One region of the Marinomonas sp. 15G6-16 genome, then DNA from elsewhere that is predicted to be linked to it. Evidence: predicted binding sites of a transcription regulator. Region 1 holds the regulator's gene; each other region holds the start of a gene.
The links. The regulator PhoB, encoded in region 1, activates phosphate uptake and scavenging genes when phosphate is short. The targets are predictions, from matches to a motif close to TGTCATANNNNTGTCANA.

Region 1 (5,417 bases):
AAAGCGATGCCAATTAAAGATCGCCCAAAGCTTGGACATGCTTACTTAGCAGGCTTACTACACAATTTCGGATTTCTTGCGATAAATGCTATTTTGCCACCTCATTTTTCCATTCTATCTCGCTACCAAGAAGCTAACGCGCATCTGGCAGCAGAGTTTACCGAAATGCACATACTGCATTTTAGCAAGGAACAACTGGCGTCTTGGCTACTGCGTTATTGGAGCTTGCCAGACAATATTTGGATGGCCATCAGATACAGCAAAAAGCCTCATTATTATGGAGAACACGCCATATTAGCCAAACTGCTCTACGTGACTTATCAGCTCCGTCACGAAGCCGATATTGAACCTGAAGTGCTCAATGAAATAGGCTTAACACTTGAAGAAGTCGAAAACTGCGAAAAAGAGGTTTTCAAAAAATCAGCCGAGTTGCATAAAATGGCGTCTTTAATTAACAAGATAAATGCCTAGCTTATTATGACCTTGATGAATCAATCCGCGACCTTGCAGTTTGGCTATCGATGGGCGCCTGTGCATAGGGTCAACAAGGTAAAAGTGCCAACCACTCTTTGGCCTTGGCTGATTACCAAAGCCTCTTTGACAGCCAAACTACAAACGCTGGGAGCACTAACGGTTGAAGTACTTGAAGACACTTGGGGAACGCCAACAGCACGAGAAAGGCGTCGGCTTGGCTTGCGCCCTCGTGAAGCAGCTCGAATTCGCACTGTCTTATTAAAGGTTGATGGTGTCAGTGTTATTTATGCGCGTTCAATTATTCCAGCCAAGTCCTTAAAAGGTCATTGGCGACAAGTAAAGCACCTTAAAAACAAACCGCTAGGTGGATATTTATTTAAGCACAGAGCGCTTTTTAGAAGCGGTGTCGAAGTCACACAACTGCCTAAACAAATGTTTCCAGATCAATCCAATACCGTATGGGCGAGACGTTCTGTTTTCCAACAATACGGTGCGGGAATCTTGGTCAACGAAGCCTTCTTTGATGATATCAACCAACTAAAATCACCATTTGGTTTTATATGAATAAATTGAAAGTTTACCTAGAGCTAACGCGATTCGATCGCCCTATCGGGTCTTTGTTATTGATGTGGCCAACATTATGGGCGCTATGGCTCGCCTCTGATGGTATGCCTGATTGGCACCTCGTTGTTATATTCATTTTAGGCGTATTTAGTATGCGCTCTGCTGGCTGCGTAATTAATGATTATGCCGATAGAAAAGTAGATGGCAGCGTTGAGCGTACCAAGAATCGACCATTGCCTTCGGGTCGCGTATCTGCAAAAGAAGCTCTCGCGCTTTTCGCAGTACTTTGCACAGTAAGCTTTATTTTAGTTCTTTTCACTGACGTTCGAACCATTTTATTGTCATTTGTCGGATTAGGCCTTGCTGCACTTTATCCTTTTATGAAGCGATATACTCACTTACCTCAGCTGTTCCTAGGTTTGGCTTTTTCTTGGGCAATACCTATGGCGCACAGTGCTCAAGGCGGAGACTTAAGCGACCCTATACTTTGGATGCTGTTCGTTGCCAACTGCTTCTGGACGATCGCATACGATACCTATTATGCGATGACAGACCGCGAAGATGACCTCAAAGTCGGCATCAAATCGACAGCCATCTTATTTGGGGAGCACGACTTGCTTATCATTCTTTGTCTGCAAGGTCTGACTTTGTCTCTCTTAACTTGGGTCGGGTTACTGGCTGGATTAGGTTGGCCGTATTTTATTGCCCTTGTGTGTTGTGCAGGGTTATTTTATTTGCAATTTAAGCAGGCTCGGAGCCGTGATAAAGCCGCCTGCTTCCGATCATTTCTAGACAATAACCGCATTGGCTTTTGTCTCTTCGTTGGTCTAAATTTAAGCTATTTTCTGTAATATATGGCAAAGTTGTGACATTTTAACCAAACTGTCACATTTGGCGGCTTTAATAAAACCGTTCCTGAGATGAGGGTAGATCCTGTGACCGGTAAAAAAGTATTAATTATTGATGACGAGTCTTCAATACGCGAAATGATCGCGATTGCTCTAGAAATGGCAGGCTATGAATATTTAGAAGCCGAAAATATTCAGCAAGCCCACGAAATTATCGTCGACCATCGACCAGATTTAATTCTTGTTGATTGGATGATGCCTGGCGGCAGTGGGATTGAACTCACTCGTCGCTTGAAGAAAGACAACACAACGGCTGAAATTCCAGTCATCATGTTGACGGCGAAAAGTGAAGAAGACAACAAAATACAAGGCTTAGAGGTTGGTGCGGATGACTACATCACTAAACCTTTCTCTCCTCGTGAATTGGTCGCGAGATTAAAAGCCGTATTACGCCGAGCAACACCTCAAGGCATTGATGAACCGATTGAAATTGAAGGGCTAATGCTAGACCCTATCAGTCAACGAGTCACAATAGGGGCTCGCCCTTTGGATATGGGGCCAACGGAATACAGATTGCTAAAATTCTTAATGACACACCAAGAACGCGCCTACTCTAGAGCACAACTTCTAGATCAGGTTTGGGGTGGTAATGTCTATGTAGAAGAACGCACCGTTGATGTTCATATTCGTCGTTTACGCAAAGCCATTGGCAGCTCTCACGACTCCTTGATACAAACCGTTCGAGGAACAGGCTACCGATTCTCAGCAAAAAGGTCCGCATGAAAAACATTTGGCGAAATACCATACTAAGTTGGCTGTCAGGTCTTGCAGCTTGCATTGTCATTGGCCTGATCATTGGTCAGTTATTAGGGGTATTATTGCTGTATGTTTTAGGGTCTTTGTATTGGCAGCTGTACCAGCTTTATCAATTCCATAGCTGGTTACGCTATTCCAGTAAGGCGTCACCTCCGGAAGCCAGTGGCATTTGGGGAGACGTTTTTGATGCCGTTTACCGTTTGCAGAAAAAGCAACGTAAATCAAAACGTCGAATGCGCCAAGCATTAACGCGAATCGAAAGCTCGACGACCGCCTTAAAAGAAGGCGTGATTATGGCGGACAACCAAGGTAATTTAGAGTGGTGGAACAATTCTGCAGCTCACTTCTTTGGTCTTATGCGCCCTGTAGACCGAGGTCAGATAATCACCAACATCGTTCGCAGTCCGGAGTTTTTCCGCTATTTCTCACAAAAACGTTTTGGGGAACCACTGGTTATTAAATCCCCTGCAAAAGAAGGCGTTTATCTGGAAATACAAACAACACTGTACGATAAAAACGATCACCTTATTTTTGTCCGTGATGTCACTCGCTTACATCTTCTTGAACAAATGCGAAAAGACTTTGTCGCCAACGCCTCTCACGAGCTCAAGACACCTTTGACTGTAATTAAAGGTTATTTAGAAACCCTCGACATGTTTAAAGACAGTCTGCCGAAAAGCATGCAAAAAGGCATAGTGAACATGTCTGAGCAGTCTGAGCGCATGGAGCACCTTATTGAAGACTTGCTTCTTTTATCTCGCTTAGAAAGCGATGAAAAACGTGAAGAGAATCAGTGGCACAAAGTCTTAGACATTGTGCATTCGATTCAAAGTGCCGCGGAATCCATTGTGACTGAGCAGCACATCATCTCAGTCAAAATTCCTGCTGAAGCTTATGTCTACGGTTCTTACAAAGAGCTGTATAGCGCTTTTTCTAACCTAATCGTAAACGCCATCAAGTACTCACCGGATGGCGGCGAAGTGGAAATTAAATGGGAATCTAGCCATCTCAATGGTGTATTCTCTGTAAAAGATGCTGGTTTAGGAATAGACCCTAGACACATTCCTAGGCTCACTGAACGCTTCTTTAGGGTAGACAAAGGAAGAGGTTCAAAAACTGGAGGAACAGGCCTTGGGTTAGCCATAGTGAAGCATGTGTTGCTACATCACGATGCTAAGCTTCAAATCCGCAGCCAACCAGGTCATGGCAGTACTTTTTCCTGCTATTTCCCAGCCAACCGAACACAACATGAGTCTGTCTCGACTCTCATTTTCAAAGGCAATGAAAGCTAAGCTGCCTACAAAAAAATAGGGAAGCCATTTGCTTCCCTATTTATTACCTAAACACCTTCACGCCCGTTTATAAGCTGTTAAACAGTTGTGCGATAAAGTCTTCTTTTTCCTTGTCTTGGTCGATTAAGCTCAAGGTCACGGTTAAGAAGGTTGAATCATGCTTCTTCTCTGTCGTAGACACTGATTGCACATAATAGTTTAAACGGTTCACTGCGCCTTTATGCTCCAAATCCAACACGGCTTGCCCTAATACCTGAGGCACCACATCGTCACTTTTAATCAACATAGTGGCTTCTTGCTTGCTAAATTGAATGACCATGCAACGAAATTGCTTTTCCTCGAATCGAACAATCGTCGGCAGCTTCACATCTTTCACGGTCACAACTGGGTCGTCAGGGTGAGTAAATTTCGTAGCCTGAATAGGTTGGGTAGACTTCCCTGCCCCCATTAAGACATCAATCGAAGCGGAAGCCACGCCTTGGTTTCCAGAACTCGCTTGGCGAGGCTGTTGTGACACTAAGCGACCTTCCAACTTATGCTTCTTCGCAGCAGATATTACTTTGTTGATTAATTGCTCACCTGAAAACGGCTTACCAAGATAGTCCGTTACGCCCGCTTGTACCGCTTCAACAACATGACTTTTATCACCACGACTGGTAATCATGACAAACGGCACATCAGCTTTTTGATATTGTGGCTGTTCGCGACACCACCTTAGCAACTCAACGCCCGTCATCTCAGGCATTTCCCAATCACACAGCACCATATTGAATTGCATCTTGGTTAATAATTGCTGTGCTTTTCGGCCATTAATCGCGTCTTCAATTTCAACCGCTGGAAATTGTTTGCGCAAAGTTCTACGGATCAAGTCTCGCGTAAAAGATGCGTCATCAACTACTAGTATTTTCAGTGCCATCACAATATTCCATTCGTTTTATCTAGCAAGGCAGAAAAGTCGCCATGCTCATTTCTAAAAGTGGAAACCCACAACAAGGTTGCCGCAACAACCGCAATGGGCATCATAAACAAATTCAACAAAGGAATTGCTAAACCAACCATGACAACACCGCCAAAAGTCCAGCACAACAAAGGCTTGGAGCGAAGAGCTTGTCTCATGTCGCCAAATTTCACCTTGTTGTTATCAAAGGCGTAATCCATAAACTGCAAAGCGAGCATCCAAGCAGAAAACAAAAGCAACAACACAGGCGCAATAACATTCACAATGGGTATAAAGGACAATAGCAGCAATAATAAAAAACGCGGCAGGAAATACAGAATTTTCTGACATTCCCTTTGTAAGCTACGCCCTATGATTTTCATTACCACACTTGGCGTTAACTCCTCGTCAAAAGTCTTACCGGTTTCTTTTTCCTCTACTTTTTCTGCTAAAAAAGCCATAAATGGCGAGGCCAGAATATTAATG
Region 2 (5,417 bases), 780 kb from region 1:
TCGCCAACAACGTGAGAAATCATGGATAGAGCAGCCTATGGTAAAAGCGCAAGACCGAAGAGTTGGGGTTTTGGGGTTAGGTGCTTTAGGCCGTGTTAGCGCACAAAGGCTGGCGCAGAATGGTTTTTCTGTTGCAGGGTGGAGTCGCAACCCAAAACAAATCGATGGTATAAACTGCTTTTATGGTGAAGATGGCTTGGCATCATTGCTGAATCAAAGTGATATACTCGTATGCCTTCTACCTTTAACGCCTGACACGACAGGTTTGTTAAATGAGCAGAGTTTGTCTCATTTACCAGAAGGCGCCAGCATCATTAATTTTGCGCGTGGTCCTATTATTGATGATCAGGCGTTATTAGCACAGCTGGAAAAAAGACACTTATCTCACGCAGTGTTAGATGTTTTTATGCAAGAGCCGTTGCCTGAGCCGCATCCATATTGGACAAATGCCAATGTGACGGTATTGCCTCACATCTCAGCTCCAACGCATCCTATGAGCGCGAGTAAAACGGTAGCTGAGAATGTGCGGCGTTACCGGTCGGACGGAACGATTCCGTTGTCTGTGAATCCGGAGTTAGGCTATTAGATATTGATGAGCAGAGTTGGTTTGGTATCGATAAGATTCTTAACTATTTGTATTTGATAAACTGAAAGAATGGAGAAAAGCATGCCACATTGTATTTTGGAATACAGCCAGAATTTAGAGCAAGAAGTGCCACCAGCGGAATTACTTGAGACTGTTAAAGAAGCCTGTGTCGCATCTAATTTATTTTCCGTAGAAGACATCAAATTACGGAGCAGTGCTTATAAAAGCTTTATTACTGGCGGACAAGAGGATGCTTTCATACACGTGATGATAAGGCTTTTGTCGGGTCGTACAAAAGAAGAGAAAAAGCAGTTGTCTACTTTGGTTCTGAATGCTTTAACACAATTTTCATTAAAAGATGTTAGTTTGTCTGTTGAATTGTGCGATATGGATCGTGATACCTACGCCAAAAAAGTTGTGTTGTCTCAATAACCTGAGGCTTGTCTAAATTCGTTAAAGTGGCTTATGTCACTCGATAAGGTTTTAAATAATGAAAGCCATAGTCTATTCGATGGTATTACTTCCTAGTTTGCTTTTGGCTCAAACCGAAATAAACACGCCGGATTATACTACAGCGGAATCGGCTGAAAACGCGGCTGTTGCTGAGGAAGAAGACACATCTTTTTCCCCAACAGAGCCTGCAGTGCCTGAATCTATTTCCAAGCGAGCGGAGAAAGCCAAAGGCTTATTTCAGCAGCGAGTGGATAAAGAAGTTGTAACAGTAGACAACCCATTCGTTTTAACACCTCATAAACCAAACTACTTCTTACCGATTGCTTATACTTCTAACCCTAATGACAGAGCTTTTTTAGGGGACGATGAGACAGAAAGCCTGCAAAGCGTGGAATTCAAATTTCAGTTGAGTGTGAAGTTCCCCGTTGTTTACGATGTGGTGGGGCGTAATTCCAGCCTATGGTTTGCCTATACTCAACAAGCTTTCTGGCAAGCTTATAACAGTGATATTTCAGCGCCTTTTCGAGATACGAATCATGAACCAGAAGTCTTTATTGTAGATAAGCCAAAGAATGGCTTTTTAGGCATTAAGCCTAGTTATATTGCTTACGGTTTTAATCATCAGTCGAATGGTCAATCCGGTGATCTTTCTCGATCGTGGAACCGGTTTTACGTGGATTTTTTGTTTGAGAAAGGCAACACCGCCTTTTCCTTTAAGCCTTGGTATCGTATTCCTGAAAGCTCAGACAATGACGATAACCCAAATATAGAAAGATATTATGGTTACGGTGAGCTGAGTGTCATCCATGTTATTGATGATTACAGTATTGATATTATGCTGAGAAATAACCTCAAAGCGTCCGATAACAAAGGGGCTTTGCAGGTTGGTTTTAACTTCCCTTTATGGGGGAAAACGCGAGGCTACATCCAGTACTTCAATGGTTATGGTCAGTCGCTGCTTGATTATAATCACCAAACACAATCTTTAGGGATTGGTATTATGTTGTCGAATTGGCTGTAATTTAATTGTCTTTGTATTCTTATTGAAAAGATTTTGTCATTGTATTGTCATTTTTTGCTTCTAAGGTGTTTATAAATCTAACCTAGGAGCTATAAAATGAAATTGAAGTTTTTACCAGTTACAACAAGTTTAGTGGCACTAACTCTTCTAACGGCTTGCGGTAATGAGTCTGTGAAAAGTGGTGACACTGCGTCTGTTGCTGAAGCGATGTCTTTAAATAATGAAGATTTATATGAAGTTCATCATGATGGTCGAATTCATATTTTTGATGACCGCGCAACATACGAAAGCTTCCTTGAAGTAGGTGAAACTTCTTTCCGTAAAGTTCATATCGGTGAAGGTCCAAAAGGTGAGACGCTTGTTTTCGGTTTAACAAACGAAGACAAGAAGAAAACATCAGGCATTGCTTCTATGGACATGTATCACGGCACATTAGAAGGTGCTACGCCTTTCTACGGTGAAATGCGCGTTGAAGGCCGTATTTTTGTTTTCTCTTCTTTGGCTGAAATGAACAATGCTCGTTTGGTTGGTGAAGTGCCATTACGTTATACAGAAATTGGCGCTGGTCCAAATGGTGAAACTGTTGTTTATGCGTTAAACAGCAGCAATAAGAGCGTGAAACCTGTTGCCATGATTGAGCAGTTCCACAAGATGAACGATCTTTAAAGAAGGTATTTACTTCAAACTTTGAGCTTGAAGTAACACCAAATAATGCCTCGCTTTATGCGGGGCATTTTTGTTTGTGTGGTATGTCATCAAGTTGTCATTTAAGTGCCATCTAACTGACATTTTACTCGTCTATGTTTGAGAATAAGATAAACAGCGAGGTGATAGCATGAACATACTTCAGAATATACATGCATTTGATGTACAGACTTTTTACTGGTTTATGGCTCGTAAACACAGAGCAAAATTAACCAGTATTGGGCGTGCTATTTCATTCACAGCCGATGGCCCTCTTTATGCCGCTGCCGCAATCATATTTTGGGTTGCGGGTTATGAAACTCTAGTCACTGTTTTAGCTTTTGGTTTCTTGCTTGAGCGTATTGTCTATTTTGTTTTAAAGCGTGGTTTTAAACGGAATCGTCCAGCAGATGCGCTTGATGACTTCCGTAGCTTTATTATTCCATCTGACCAGTTTTCTTTTCCATCTGGTCATACGTCAGGGGCTTTCTTTATGGCGTATTGCCTAAGTGAATGGTTCCCAAGCTTCAATATTATTTTGTATTTTTGGGCGGCGCACGTTGGCTTGTCGCGTATTTTTTGGGTGTGCATTTCCCAACAGACACAGTGATTGGTGCTTTATTAGGAAGTGCCTGTGCGGCCTTTATGATTGGAGTTCTGGTATGAAGATTTTATATGGCGTTCAAGGAACAGGAAATGGTCATATTACCAGAGCAAGAGCCATGGCTGCTGAAATGAATGCAGCTGGCGTAGAAGTAGACTTTATTTTCTCTGGTCGTCCGCCTGAAGATTATTTCGATATGTCGGTATTTGGCGATTATCGTACCTTTCAAGGTCTGAGCTTTGTTGCTCGCAATGGCAAGTTAGATTTATTGGCGACTTGTCGAAATGCGAATTTCTTTAAGCTCATTCGAGATATTCGCTCATTAGATCTTCGTGGTTATGATTTGGTTATTACGGACTACGAACCGATTGTTGCTTGGGCGGCAAAATCTCAAGGTATTCCTTGTATTGGGTTTGGGCATCAATACGCTTTTAAACATGACATTCCTCGTTATAAGAAGAACTTTATTGCGCAATGGATTATGTCTAATTTTGCGCCAGCTGCGATTCAGCTTGGCGCTCATTGGCATCACTTCGGTTACCCAATTTTACCGCCGTTAATTCATCATGAAGAAAGACAAAACACGCCAGACTCTATGGACGTGCTTGTGTATTTGCCTTTTGAAAACAGCGAAGAAGTCATGGATTGGTTGGAAGGTGTGCCGGATTATTCTTTCAGGTTGCATTGCAAAGACATTGAGCCAGGTGTGTATGGCAAGGTTGAAGTTTTTCCGTTTAGCCGGGAAGAGTTTCAGAAGAATCTGAGCGAATGTGAATCTGTCCTTTGTAATGCGGGTTTTGAACTGAATTCTGAAGCATTGCAGTTAGGCCGAAGAATATTGGCGAAACCGCTTAAAGGACAAATTGAGCAACATTCCAATGCCATTGCCTTGGAGCAATTAGGTGTGGCGAAAACAACAGAGACTTTAGATTCTGGGATTATTCAAGAGTGGCTGGAAACCGGTCGAGTCGTGCAGATATCTTACCCTAATGTGGCTCGTGCAGTGGTGTCTTGGTTGCAATCAAGCAATGATGTGAGTGTCTCTGATTTGTGTGAATCTTTATGGCAACAAACGCCAAATGTGCGTGGAATTGATTTTAAATACAATCAAAAACCGGCATCACTAAATACAAAAAGCGTTACAGCATAATTTCTTGCTGTAACGCTTTTTTACTTTTCTTCCTTTCTTAAGCGTTCAGGTTCTGTTTAAAGAACCCAATGGTTCGCTCCCAAGCAAGCTCTGCATTGTCTTCTTGATAACGACCAGTCGAGTCATTATGGAAACCGTGGTTCGCTTTCGGATAAACATAAGCAGTGTAATCAACTTTGTTGGCTTTTAGTGCTTTTTCATAGTCTGGCCAAGTCGCATTAACTCGATCATCTAATTCCGCAAAATGAATTTGCAGCGGAGCTTTGATTTGATCAATATTAGATTTTGCTGGCGTTCCATAATAAGGCGCACCGGCATTGATTGTGTCTGGCATATTTGCTGCTAGAGAGTTGGTTAAGTAACCACCAAAGCAGAAGCCAACCATGCCCACTTTACCCGTGCTGAACTCGTGGTTCTTAAGTAGCGTTGCGGCATCTTTGAAGTCGCCTTCAATTTTGCTTCCGTCGAGTGTTCTTTGCATTGCGCGACCTTCGTCATCATTTCCTGGGTAACCACCTAAAGGAAACAAAGCGTCAGGTGCTAAAGCGATGAAGCCAGCTTTCGCCAATCGACGAGCAACGTCTTCAATGTATGGGTTCAAACCGCGGTTTTCATGAGCCACTAAAACTGTTGCAGCTTTATTATTTGCATCAACACCTTTTGGAACAACTAGGTAGCCGCGCGCTTTACCGTGTCCGTTTGGCGAGTCAAATTCCACGTAGCTTGCTGTAATGTCTGGATCATTAAAAGAAACTTGCTCTGCTAGCGCGTAATTTGGAGTAAGTGCTCCAGCAACGACGGATAGAGTTAATCCTGCTACGCTTAGTGTGCCAAGGCGAGATAAGAAGGTGCGACGGTCAATGTCTCCATGAGCATATTCGTCGTACCAATCAAATGCTTCTTGAGGGATGTCTTTTGC
Region 3 (5,417 bases), 770 kb from region 1:
AATACGCTAAATGATGTATGTGCGCTTCTGCTTCCTTACGCTCGGAAACATCACGCACCAATAATAGAATTTCAAACTTATCTTTTATTGTATATTTTGCGATTCGTATTTCCACTGGAAGCGCAGCGCCTTCCACTTGATAAGCGGCCTCGAATGTTTGAGGCATCACCTGCAAGCCATCAAGTACTTTTGAAAAACCGCCCCAAGAAGAAACTGTAAATAAGCTCTCTAACGAGCTGGATATAATGTTTTCTGAGCTCATCTTCAATAAATGCTCAGCGGCAGCATTCACGCGGGTAATTTGATAATTTTCGTTTAATAGAAAAATGCCATCCGCTGCATGCTCAATAACCGCGCGATTGTGACTATCACTGCGCTCTAGATCGCCTAACGCAATGTTTAGTTTTTCGAGAAGTTGTGAAAAGGTAAAATGAAGACGACCTAACTCATCGGATTGATGGTATCGAAAAAAAGATTTGGGTAAGGAAAGTTTTGCATTTCGCCCAAGTGTCGATAAAGCATCGGTTAAGCGAGTTAAAGGGTGGGTAACTAAAAAATAAAAAACCAAAGATATCAAAGAGGCTAACAAAACGTCTTTGAACAAATTGTAAGTCAGAATGGGCAAATGCTCAGCGAAAATATTGTCTAGCAGGTAACGTTTCTCTGGAATAACAGATAAAGTGCCAGCATAGAATTTAGGGGTTTCCATGTGTAAACCACTCTTATACTCTTCCAAATCAGACAGTACAGAATCCGCTAGCGATTGTGAAACGGTAAAATCTCGCACTTTCTCCTTTGTTTTAACCAATAAAGCTCCGCTTTCATCATGCACTTCGACATAAGCAATGGAAGGACTCAGTGACAAACTGTCAACTTGCTGTTGAGCAAACGTCATATCCAGACGAAACAAAGCCTCAGCAAGAGGCCTTTCAACCACCGCCAATAATTCGTCAAAATTTGAGTTTATTTTCTCTTTTCGAGCCTCGACGCTTTCTACAACCTGAAAAGCGCTACTCAGCAAGCTCAAAAAAACAGCCAGTATTAAAACGAGAACAGCCTGTTTTATAAATAACGATTTAGATAACACAACAGCCATTATTACTCACTTAAAACGTCCCTAGTTTGAGTGCATGCCAAAGTGCTATACGAAGCCAGCACAATAGATCTAGAGTATAAGAATACTTTATAAATGAAAGTGCTCCCTTCATTTATAAACTGATGTAGATCAAAGTATTTACTAATATCTAATAAAACGGCTATTTGCTCACCATAACCTTGAGAGTGGCGGCATTTATACACTCCCCTTAACTTATTAATATAGTTAAGGAATATATAAAAAAATAGCGTGTGTCACTAAGACTATGACACAAAATATGAAAAAGAAAGAGTTACATCAAAAGAAGGATGAGCCTAAACTCACACCAATCGAATAAATTTTTCTTATAGCACAAAGGTAAAATACAAAAAAACCAGCATGAATACCATACTGGTTTTTTTCGTGCCTCAATGATCGACTAACGCCGAATAATTAACCGATTACCGCACCATCTTCACGCGAGATAGCAATCACACTTGAGCGAGGCACAGACTGACCGCCACCAGGCCAATGAGAATCACCTTTTTCACCTGGATGCTGAACGCTGATAAACATAGTAGTACGCTCAGTGTTCCAAGCAGCGCCCGTAATCTCACACTCCTTAGGCCCTACTAAGAAGCGGCGAATTTCACCTGTTTCAGGATCTCCAACCAACATTTGGTTGTTACCTTGCCCTTCAAAGCCTTTCGCATTGGAGTAGTTGCCATCTGTTTGGATCCACAACAAGCCTTTAGAGTCAAACTTCAAGCCGTCTGGCGAGTTGAACATGTTATCTTGATTCACATTTTGAGAGCCTGCATTTGCATCATCATACACAGCAGGGTTGCCCGCTAACACAAACAAATTCCATTTAAAGTCACTGCTTGTGTGGTCTTCATTCATAGGCGTCCAACGAACGATTTGACCAAAGTTATTTTCAACACGAGGGTTTGGCCCACCAGCTGGCGTTGCATCACCACCCGCATTTGGTTTAACTCCACGGTTTTTGTTATTGGTTAGCGCACAGAATACTTCCACTTTATTTGGATTCGATGCTACCCATTCTGGGCGATCCATTGTCGTTGCGCCAACTTTAGAGGCTGCGATACGAGTATGAATTGAAATTTCCGCTTCGGTCATACCTGTTGTTTTTGGCGTTAACGCCAACCACTCACCACGATTATTGTCGTGGAATTTGGCAACATACAAGGTGCCTTCTTCTAATAGATCACGGTTGTTTCCGCCTGCTAAATATTTATGCTTAGAAACGAAGCGATATAAAAACTCGCCACGCTCATCATCGCCTAAATACACGACAACATGACCATTAGAAGCAATAGTTAACTCTGCATTTTCATGTTTGAAACGACCAAGCGCAGTACGTTTTTTAGGGCGAGCTTTAGGGTCTAATGGATCAATCTCAACAATGTAACCTGCACGGTTCGGCTCGTTAGGTTCTTTTGATACATCAAAACGAGAGTCAGACATCGCCCACTTGTAACCCCAATCTTTATGGCTGATGCCATAACGCTTCATTTCTGGAGTTAATGAGAAGTTTTCGTCACTTGAAGAGAAGTAGCCGTTGAAGTTTTCTTCACAGGTTAAGTAAGTTCCCCAAGGCGTTTGACCATTACCACAGTTGTTCCAAGTGCCTTTTGCAACAACACCTTTAGAATCAGATGAAGTACGCATCAATTTGTGACCACGAGCTGGACCTGTAATGTCCATTTCTGTGTCGGCAGTAATACGGCGGTTAAACTCCGAATCTTTTACTATGCCCCATTGATTATTTTTATGGGCTATTTCAACTATGCTGACACCATGGGCCGCTTTGCTTTTGCGAATATCGTCTGCTGTTGTTGGCACACCATCCGTACGATTGGCGTGAAGTGTTTTTAAATTCGTGTATTCATTATTTACACATAGAATTTGACGACCGTGATGGGCAAACAATGCCATACCATCACAATGATCTCCAAACGCAGCTTCTTGAGATGCACCAGTACCGCCAGTAGCACCATTAAAATCTGGTGTACTGGAAAACATAGGCTCTCCCCAAGACGCTAATATTTCCCATTTATAACCTTCTGGAACAGTCACAGTATCAAGCGCATTTGCTTTCACCATCTTAAAAGCAAGGCGAGATTCTTCTGACCCAGCAGCAAGCGCTTTACCAGCGGCTAATGTGGTTGATCCCATAACAAAAGCACCCGCGCCAACAGCGACACCGCCACCCAAAAAACCACGGCGAGAAACCATCTTATTCGATACTTTTTCAAACTCTACAACCTCTGGCGCTGGTCGTACTAATTCATCTAACTCATCAAAGCTTAAATCATGTTTTTGCACGGTTTTCATAATACTGCCCTATAATATTGTTAATAGATGACTGCCGCTCAGCAACACTGCTTTCCGCATTAGCCTCTGTAAATACTGACTGTTAAAAGAAGACTTCCCCCTGCAAAAGGAAGTTGTACATAAAACTACAGTGAAAAAATGGCATTAAAATGACAGCTAGATTGCATTATGGTTATATGAGGAAAAGGCAACATGTTGAGACTAGTTGCATATAAAATAATAATGCTTTTGAGGATATTGAAATGATCAACACTCTACGTAAATTCTCGATCAATCTACGCTTAGTCAGCTTAGTTTTTTTCTTCTCCTTAGGCTTATTACTCGTTATTTATTTAAGCTTAACCACCAACAAACAATCTCTTCTCAATGAGAAATACTCACAAACAAAGCATGTTGTTGAAACTGCCACTGGCGTGTTTGAGTATTTTCATACACTCCAGCAATCTGGCGAGCTGAGCAAAGAGCAGGCACAACGCTTTGCTATGGAAACCATCAAAGATACTCGCTATTCAGAAGTCGAATATTTTTGGATAAATGACAATGCAGGCAACATGATAATGCATGGTGCAAACGCGTCATTGAATGGTAAGAACTTATTAAGTCTTGAAGACAAAAATGGGAAAAAAATCTTTTCTGAATTTATCAAAGTCGTAAAAGCGCAAAACGCAGGGTTCGTTGACTATTTATGGCCAAAACCTGGTAGCGAAGAACCGGTTGAAAAAATTTCCTATGTTCAAGGCTTTGAAGCTTGGGGCTGGATTATCGGCTCTGGTATTTACCTAGATGATGTTGATGCTCAATTTAATAAAGAAGCCATCAAACTCAGCATCATTAGTAGCGTGATTATTTTAGCCGCTTTATTTATCTCGTTCTTAATTATGCGCTCAATTCTGCTTCCGATAGGCCAAATACGCCTAGCCATGGAAAACATTTCACATGGTGATGGTGATTTAACCGCTCGTTTACCTGAAGCCGGCAATGACCAATTAACCAAGATTGCAGCTCACTATAATACTTTTGTAAACCGACTTTCTGGAACACTCACAAAAGCTGTCACACTCAACCAAGAAGTTGAAAATAAAAGCCAAGAGCTAAAAACTGTTGCTTCAAAAACCAAAGCAATCACTCAAGAACGTGAAGGCATGTTTGCTCAGATGACAGATACGATTAAAGAAGTTGATAGCTTTAAAGATGAAGTAATTGAAACAACGCAATCCACTATCACATCAGCACAAAATACAGCTAGTAAAACCCAAACAGGTCAAGAGTCAATCAAGCAAACCGTTGAATCATTAGATAAATTGTCTAATGAACTTGAGTTAGGACTTAAAACTGTTGTCCAGCTTGCCGAGCAGTCACAAACAATTGGTTCCGTACTGGATGTTATTAGCGCCATTTCTGAGCAAACTAATTTGTTGGCCTTGAATGCGGCAATTGAAGCTGCCCGTGCAGGTGAGCAAGGCCGTGGATTTGCTGTTGTTGCAGATGAAGTTCGTGGTTTAGCCAGCCGAACTCAAGCATCAACAGACGAGATTCAAGCTATGATAAACAAATTGCAAGATGGCGCGAAAGAAGCGGAATCTCGTATTACTGAAAGCCATCAGCAATCGCAAAAAACCACAGAAGAAATGTCACGCACCTCACAGTATCTACAAGAAATCGCACATTCGGTTAATGACATAAACACAGCAAGTAACACCGTAATACAAAGTGTTTCTATGCAAAGTGATGCAGTACAAAGGCTGAATGACTTGAATACAAAAGTGGCCGAGCTTTCCGCTCAAGCCAGTATGCAAGTTCAGAAAAATAATCAAACAAGTGAAGCTCTCGCTGACACATCAAAAGAAACTCGCAAGGTGATGTCGACGTTTAAGCTCTAAGAAAGTGAGTTGAAACAGCAACATCAACGCAATAAAAAAGCAGCCAGCTAATATATTAGCTGGCTGCTTTTTTCCAGTGATTGTCTCATCTCTTAGCGTTTACT

Region 2: a site for PhoB is predicted at 2,811-2,828, ahead of AC0L46_RS04865 (phosphatase PAP2 family protein). Genes of this name have one in related genera too.
Region 3: a site for PhoB is predicted at 3,571-3,588, ahead of AC0L46_RS04900 (PhoX family protein). Genes of this name have one in related genera too.

The regions. Positions count from the first base shown of each region.
Region 1 covers NZ_CM147916.1:1,782,498-1,787,914, reverse strand. Annotated here, with positions in the region: gene AC0L46_RS08665 (HDOD domain-containing protein) at 1-471, shown strand, start outside; gene AC0L46_RS08660 (chorismate--pyruvate lyase family protein) at 487-1,038, shown strand; gene ubiA (4-hydroxybenzoate octaprenyltransferase) at 1,035-1,889, shown strand; gene phoB (phosphate regulon transcriptional regulator PhoB) at 1,974-2,669, shown strand; gene phoR (phosphate regulon sensor histidine kinase PhoR) at 2,666-3,994, shown strand; gene AC0L46_RS08640 (response regulator) at 4,062-4,910, opposite strand; gene cysZ (sulfate transporter CysZ) at 4,910-5,417, opposite strand, start outside.
Region 2 covers NZ_CM147916.1:1,007,409-1,012,825, reverse strand. Annotated here, with positions in the region: gene AC0L46_RS04885 (2-hydroxyacid dehydrogenase) at 1-586, shown strand, start outside; gene AC0L46_RS04880 (5-carboxymethyl-2-hydroxymuconate Delta-isomerase) at 668-1,018, shown strand; gene AC0L46_RS04875 (phospholipase A) at 1,077-2,060, shown strand; gene AC0L46_RS04870 (hypothetical protein) at 2,157-2,726, shown strand; gene AC0L46_RS04865 (phosphatase PAP2 family protein) at 2,896-3,354, shown strand; gene AC0L46_RS04860 (MJ1255/VC2487 family glycosyltransferase) at 3,407-4,498, shown strand; gene AC0L46_RS04855 (dienelactone hydrolase family protein) at 4,536-5,417, opposite strand, start outside.
Region 3 covers NZ_CM147916.1:1,016,234-1,021,650, forward strand. Annotated here, with positions in the region: gene AC0L46_RS04895 (putative bifunctional diguanylate cyclase/phosphodiesterase) at 1-1,096, opposite strand, end outside; gene AC0L46_RS04900 (PhoX family protein) at 1,529-3,433, opposite strand; gene AC0L46_RS04905 (methyl-accepting chemotaxis protein) at 3,676-5,313, shown strand; gene ykgO (type B 50S ribosomal protein L36) at 5,406-5,417, opposite strand, start outside.